2 regions of the Parageobacillus caldoxylosilyticus genome follow, and region 1 is predicted to be linked to the other one. Evidence: riboswitches for the same ligand, from Rfam matches in the RefSeq annotation. Region 1 holds a riboswitch; the other holds the start of a gene.
What was found. Region 1 has a riboswitch for S-adenosylmethionine ahead of mtnW (2,3-diketo-5-methylthiopentyl-1-phosphate enolase). Riboswitches for the same ligand answer to the same signal wherever they lie in the genome.
Positions count from the first base shown of each region.

Region 2: it holds a riboswitch for S-adenosylmethionine, as region 1 does, so the genes downstream of both, metK (methionine adenosyltransferase) here and mtnW (2,3-diketo-5-methylthiopentyl-1-phosphate enolase) in region 1, are expected to answer to the same signal.

Region 1 is NZ_CP040553.1:866,839-870,585, reverse strand. It holds gene BV455_RS04430 (pyridoxal phosphate-dependent aminotransferase) at 1-1,160, shown strand, start outside; SAM riboswitch class I at 1,302-1,413, shown strand; gene mtnW (2,3-diketo-5-methylthiopentyl-1-phosphate enolase) at 1,477-2,718, shown strand; gene mtnX (2-hydroxy-3-keto-5-methylthiopentenyl-1-phosphate phosphatase) at 2,715-3,374, shown strand; gene BV455_RS04415 (methylthioribulose 1-phosphate dehydratase) at 3,371-3,747, shown strand, end outside.
Region 2 is NZ_CP040553.1:2,401,804-2,405,550, forward strand. It holds gene pckA (phosphoenolpyruvate carboxykinase (ATP)) at 1-1,181, opposite strand, end outside; SAM riboswitch class I at 1,366-1,480, shown strand; gene metK (methionine adenosyltransferase) at 1,641-2,855, shown strand; gene asnB (asparagine synthase (glutamine-hydrolyzing)) at 3,056-3,747, shown strand, end outside.

The sequences.
Region 1 (3,747 bases):
AAGGGCTTCCAAAGCAGTTTTTCGCCTCATTAGTCGCGAAAGTAGCCAAAAAAATCGCGGAAGGATACGATGTCATCAATTTAGGACAAGGAAATCCGGATCAGCCGACACCGCCGCATATCGTCGAAGCGATGCAAAAGGCGGTGGCAAACCCGAAATATCACAAATATTCGCCGTTTCAAGGGTATTCTTTTTTGAAACAGGCGGTTGCCGAGTTTTACGAACGGGAATACGGCGTGACCGTTGACCCCGAAAAAGAAGTCGCCATTTTGTTCGGCGGTAAAGCGGGGCTTGTCGAGATTCCGCAATGCCTCGTGAATCCTGGTGATATCGTGCTCGTTCCTGACCCGGGGTATCCTGACTATTGGTCGGGGATTGCGCTGGCGCGTGCAAAAATGGTGATGATGCCATTGCGTGCCGAACATGGGTTTTTGCCTGATTATAGTGACATTCCTCGCCATATTGCAGAAAAAGCTAAACTTATGTTTTTAAATTATCCAAATAATCCAACCGGAGCGACTGCTTCGCAGGAATTTTTCGAGGAAACGGTGTCGTTTGCCGCCAAGCGCGGGATTTGCGTCGTCCATGATTTTGCTTACGGTGCGATTGGCTTTGATGGAAAAAAACCGGTTAGCTTCCTTCAGGCAGAAGGGGCAAAAGACATCGGCGTGGAAATTTATACGTTTTCGAAAACGTATAATATGGCGGGCTGGCGCGTCGCATTTGCCGTCGGCAATGAAAGCGTGATTGCGGCGATTAATTTGCTTCAGGACCATTTATACGTCAGCCTGTTTGGCGCGATTCAAGAAGCGGCAGCAACCGCCCTTCTTTCCTCGCAGCGCTGCGTCGAAGAGCTTGTCGCCTTGTATGAATCGCGGCGCAATACGTTTATAGCGGCATTGCGGCAAATCGGCTGGGATGTTGCGCCGCCAAAAGGCTCGTTTTTCGCGTGGCTGCCGGTGCCGCATGGCTGGACGTCGGAACGTTTTTCCGATTATTTGCTTGAAAAAGCGCATGTGGCTGTCGCGCCGGGAATCGGATTTGGCGAGCATGGGGAAGGCTATGTACGCGTTGGCTTATTGACGAGCGAAGCCCGTTTGCAAGAAGCAGCGGAGCGGATTGGCAAGCTTTGTCTTTTCGAAAGCGAAAAAAGTGATTGACAACGTCAAAAAATACTGTCATAATTCAAATTAAATTTGCAAGCACGAATTGTTCGAAAAGCGAATACAATATTGTAAGCATTCTTACTATAAAATTTGTGAGCACGAATTGTTCGAAAAGTGAATACAATATTGCAAGCATTCTTATCAAGAGTAGGTGGAGGGACAAGCCCAATGAAGCCCGGCAACCGGCTTGGCGGTGATCGCGAAGCACGGTGCTAATTCTTGCAGCGGAAACGCTGAGAGATAAGAAGAGTGTCCATTTCAATGCCTCTTCTTATGAAGAGGCTTTTTTGATAGAGAAAGAGGGATGAACATGAGCCAACTCATTGCCACCTATGTTATTCATGACGAGAAAGACATAAAGAAAAAAGCAGAAGGAATCGCTCTTGGCTTAACGGTCGGAACATGGACCGACCTGCCTCTGCTGGAACAAGAGCAGCTGCGCAAACATAAAGGGGAAGTCGTCCATATACAAGAGCTGGAAGAAAGCGAACGGGCAAATCAGTATTTTGGCAAACGGCTGAAGCGCGCGATCGTGCAAATCGCTTATCCGACAGTCAATTTCAGCGCTGACATTCCGGCGCTTTTGGCAACGGTGTTCGGCAAGCTGTCTTTAGACGGTGAAGTAAAATTGCTAGATGTAACGCTCCCTGACGCTTGGAAAAAACAATTTCCGGGACCGCGCTTTGGCATCGACGGGATTCGCCGAAAAGTCAATGTATATGACCGTCCGCTTCTCATGAGCATTTTTAAAGGCATTATCGGCCGCGATTTAGCGTATTTAACCGAACAGCTGAAGCAGCAGGCTCTTGGCGGTGTCGATCTTGTCAAGGATGATGAAATTGTATTTGACAGCGATTTGCTGCCGTTTGAAAAACGGATTACAGCAGGCAAAGCGGTGCTCAACGAAGTGTACGAACAGACGGGGAAACGGACGTTATATGCCGTCAATTTAACCGGCAAAACGTTCGAATTGAAAGAAAAAGCAAAGCGCGCGGTGGAGCTAGGCGCCGATGTATTGCTGTTTAACGTCTTTACCTACGGATTGGACGTATTGCAAGGATTGCGCGAGGATGAAGAGATCGCCATTCCGATTATGGCTCATCCGGCGTTCAGCGGCGCGCTTACCCCGTCGGAATTTTACGGTGTTAAAGCGTCCTTGCTGCTTGGCAAGCTGCTTCGTCTTGCCGGGGCCGACTTTGTCCTTTTCCCATCGCCGTACGGAAGCGTCGCGCTCGACAAAGAAGAGGCGCTTGGCATCGCCAAAGAATTAACGGATGAGAAGGAGCCGTTGAAACAGGCGTTTCCGGTGCCGTCAGCGGGCATTCACCCAGGGCTGGTGCCGCTTCTGTTCCGCGATTTCGGCGTCAATAGCATCGTCAACGCCGGCGGCGGCATCCACGGCCATCCAGACGGAGCGGCAGGCGGCGGCAAAGCGTTCCGAGCTGCCATCGATGCGGCGCTTGCCGGCAAATCTTTGCACGAGGCAGCCCGCGAAAATGAGGCGCTGCAAAAAGCGATCGACTTATGGGGCGCAGTAGAGGTGACATCATGACTAAACGAGTGATCTTTTGCGATTTTGACGGAACGATTACGGACAATGATAACATTATCGCGATTATGAAGCAGTTTGCGCCGCCCGAGTGGGAAACGTTAAAAGACGATATATTGGCGCAGCGCATCTCCGTGCAGGAAGGGGTGGGGAAAATGTTTTCCCTGCTCCCATCGAGCCGGAAGGAAGAAATTACGGATTTCATTTTGCAGACCGCCCGTCTTCGCGACGGGTTTCGCGAATTTGTCGCATTTACGAAGGAGCATGACATTCCGCTTTATGTCGTCAGCGGCGGCATCGACTTCTTTGTCTATCCGCTATTAGAAGGGCTGGTCGACAAAGAGCGCATCTTTTGCAACGGCTCTGATTTCAGCGGCGAGACGATCCGCATCACCTGGCCGCATGCGTGCGATGACCAGTGTCAAAACGGCTGCGGCTGCTGCAAGCCGTCTTTGTTGAGAAAACTGGCGGTGCCGGATGCATTTCATATCGTGATCGGCGATTCGATCACGGATTTGGAAGTAGCGAAACGGGCTGACCACGTCTTCGCCCGCGATTTCCTGCTAGACAAGTGTCAGGAGCTCGATCTTCCGCACACGCCGTTTACAACGTTTTTCGATGTCATTCATTTTTTGCAGACGATGGAGGTAAACGCATGAGCATCGTTGTGAAAAAATGGAGGGAGCTGGCCGAAGTCAAGGCAGAGCTGGCAGAGCGCGATTGGTTTTTCGCCACGAGCGGCAACTTGTCCATCAAGGTGACGGATGAGCCGCTTACTTTCCTCGTCACCGCAAGCGGCAAAGACAAGCGCAAGCAGACCGACGAAGATTTTTTGCTTGTTGACGCATTTGGAAAGCCGGTCGAGAATACAAATTTAAAGCCGTCCGCAGAAACGCTGCTGCATGTGGAAATTTACAATCGGGCCAATGCCGGCTGCATCCTCCACGTCCATACAGTTGACAATAATATTATTTCCGAGCTGTACGGAAATAAAGGGGAAGCCGCATTTTCCGGCCAGGAAATCATTAAAGC
Region 2 (3,747 bases), 1.5 Mb from region 1:
AAGCAAGTAGAGAACGTAGCTTGCGGAGAAGTGATTCCCCGTTCGGTGCCGGCGAGCTTGCTCGTATAGCCGCTTAAGAAATGGTACATTGCTTGCTCGCGCGTCAGTTTGCTAATTGGCGGCAATACGCCAAACGCGTCTGCGGTTAAGAAAATAATCGTTGATGGGTGGCCGGCGACGCTTGGATCCACGATATTGGCAATGGCCTGAATCGGATAAGCAGCTCGCGTATTTTCCGTTAATGTCGCATCATCGTAATCTGGCATTCTTGTCTGTTCGTCAACCACCACGTTTTCAAGCACTGCTCCGAACCCAATGGCGTCAAAAATTTGCGGTTCTTTTTCGCGGGATAGGTTGATGCATTTCGCATAGCATCCGCCTTCGATATTAAAGATGCCGCGGTTTGACCAGCCGTGTTCGTCATCACCGATTAAGCGGCGGTTTGGATCAGCGGAAAGCGTCGTTTTTCCCGTTCCCGACAGCCCGAAAAATAATGCAACATCTCCTTCTTTGCCGACGTTGGCCGAGCAATGCATAGAAAGAATCCCTTGTTCCGGAAGCAAATAGTTCATCACCGAGAAAATCGATTTTTTCATTTCGCCAGCATATTCTGTGCCGCCAATTAATACGATGCGGCGTTCAAAAGAAATGATAATAAACGCTTCTGATCTTGTTCCGTCCACCGCAGGATCTGCTTTGAAATTTGGAGCAGAGATCACCGTAAATTGCGCTTCGTGTGTTTGTAATTCCTCTGCACTTGGGCGAATAAATAATTGATGGGCAAATAAATTGTGCCAAGCAAATTCGTTGATAACTTGAATCGGCAAACGATATTTAGAATCAGCGCCGGCAAATCCTTTAAAGACAAAAATCTCATCTTGTTTCATTAAATAATCAAGCACTTTATTATATAAGTTTTCAAACACTTCTTCCGAAATTGGCTGATTGACGGTTCCCCAATCGATTTTTTCTTTCGTTGCGGCTTCTTCGACAATGTATTTATCTTTCGGCGAGCGTCCTGTATACTTTCCTGTTGTTACCGCTACCGCCCCAGTAGCTGTTAACTGGCCTTCCTTTCGCTGCAACACTTTTTCCACCAGCTGGGCTACCGATAAATTATGAAATACGTTTGGTTGTTGCAATAATAATGAAAGTTTATTGGTCATTTTTGCGATCCCCATGTTCAAAACCTGCCTTTTTTTATTTAAATAATCTCTGCAAATAGTATAACACATTTTTGTTATTAGTCCATACTATTTATGACGATTTATTTTATTTATTTTTCCTTTTTTTTTCAAAAAAAATTCGTCATATTTTGTTGACTTTTCCCGTTTCATTACGATAAGATAAGTCATTGAACGGATACTCTTATCCCGAGTTGGTGGAGGGACAGGCCCAATGAAGCCCAGCAACCGTCACAACTGGAAACATGTGAAATGGTGCTAACCTGTGGCAAGGCGATGTCCTTGAACGATAAGAGTGAAAGGAGCAATACGATTGCAATGACCTTTCCTCACCGTTACAGGAAAGGTTTTTTTATATGAGAAAATGAAATAAGGGAAATGAGTACCGTATCGCCCGCCGTTTGCGGCATCATCATTTTTTGATGTTTGATTAAGGAAAGAGGAGGAAAATGCCGAATGTCAAAAAAAAGACGTTTATTTACTTCAGAGTCTGTAACAGAAGGTCATCCGGATAAAATTTGCGACCAAATTTCCGATGCGATTTTAGATGCGATTTTAGAAAAAGATCCGAATGCTCGTGTCGCCTGCGAAACGAGCGTGACAACAGGGCTTGTGCTCGTAAGCGGAGAAATTACGACATCGACATATGTGGATATTCCAAGAATTGTTCGCGATACGGTTCGCGAAATCGGCTATACGCGCGCCAAATTCGGTTTTGACGCGGATACATGCGCCGTGTTGACATCGATTGACGAGCAGTCGCCGGATATCGCGATGGGGGTCGATCGAGCGTTAGAAGCTCGTGAAGGTCAGATGACTGACGAGGAAATCGAAGCGATCGGTGCCGGAGACCAAGGGCTGATGTTTGGATTTGCCTGCAATGAAACGAAAGAATTAATGCCGCTTCCGATTTCTTTGGCGCATCGTTTAGCCCGTCGTTTGGCTGAAGTACGGAAAAAGGATATTTTGCCATATTTACGTCCAGATGGCAAAACACAAGTAACGGTAGAATATGACGAAAACGGCAAACCAGTACGCGTGGATACGATTGTCGTATCCGCACAGCATCATCCGGAAATTACGCAAGAGCAAATTGAACGCGATATTAAAGAACATGTCATTAAGCCGGTTGTGCCAAACGAGCTCATCGATGAAAACACAAAATACTTTATTAACCCGACAGGACGATTTGTCATCGGCGGACCTCAAGGGGATGCAGGTTTAACAGGACGGAAAATTATTGTAGACACGTACGGCGGCTATGCCCGTCACGGCGGCGGCGCGTTCTCTGGAAAAGATCCGACAAAAGTAGACCGTTCTGCAGCATATGCGGCCCGTTATGTCGCGAAAAATATCGTGGCGGCAGGACTTGCCGATAAGTGCGAAGTGCAGCTAGCCTATGCGATCGGGGTAGCAAGACCGGTTTCGATTTCCATTGACACATTTGGCACAGGAAAAGTATCGGAAGACATTTTAATTGAAGTCGTGCGCAACAACTTTGATCTGCGCCCGGCAGGCATTATTAAAATGTTAGATTTGCGCCGTCCGATTTACAAGCAAACGGCTGCTTACGGCCATTTTGGACGCACGGATATCGACCTGCCGTGGGAGCGCACGGATAAAGCAGAAACATTGAAAGAGCAAGCTTTTTCCTTGGCGAAGCAACAATAAATTAATGAATATGGAAAGGAGAGTTACAGCAACTGTAGCTCTCTTTTTTTGTTCAAAAAAGCAGATTAAGTTATTTCAATGGTTTTGCAATCGATATGTTAACGGTTTATTTAAAAAAAGGAAATTTTATAGTTTTATTGCTTCAAATCTATGATATAATCAGCATGCTGAATGAATATAAAGAAATGGGTGAAATACACATGTGCGGGTTTATTGGATGTGTTTATGATCATCCAAAAATGCTAGACGAGCAATGGAAGAAAACGTTTGAAGAAATGAATAATATGATCACGCACCGTGGTCCAGACGACGAGGGGTATTTTTTCGATGACTATGTCCATTTTGGCTTTCGTCGGTTGAGCATCATCGACTTAGAAGGGGGTCATCAACCGTTATCGTACGCAAACGAGCGATATTGGATTATTTTTAATGGAGAAATTTATAACTATATTGAGCTACGCGAAGAGTTGTGTGCGAAGGGATACGAATTTGCCACACATTCTGATACGGAAGTGATTATTGCGCTATATAGTCATGAAAGAGAAAAAGCGGTAGAGAAGCTTCGCGGCATGTTTGCATTTGTCATTTGGGATAAAGAAGAAAAAACGATTTTTGCCGCACGTGATCCATTTGGCATTAAACCATTTTTCTATCTTGAAGAAGAAGGGCGGACGTTTTTTGCATCGGAAAAGAAAAGCATCTTGCATGCGATGGAAAACAATGTTCTCGATTATGACGCGCTTCAGCATTACCTAACATATCAATACGTGCCTGAGCCAATGACAATGTCCGTTGGCATTAATAAATTAGAGCCGGGTCATTACATCAAAAAGAAAGTCGGTGAACCATTAACGGTACACCGTTATTGGAAAGCGCGGTTTCAGCCAGTATG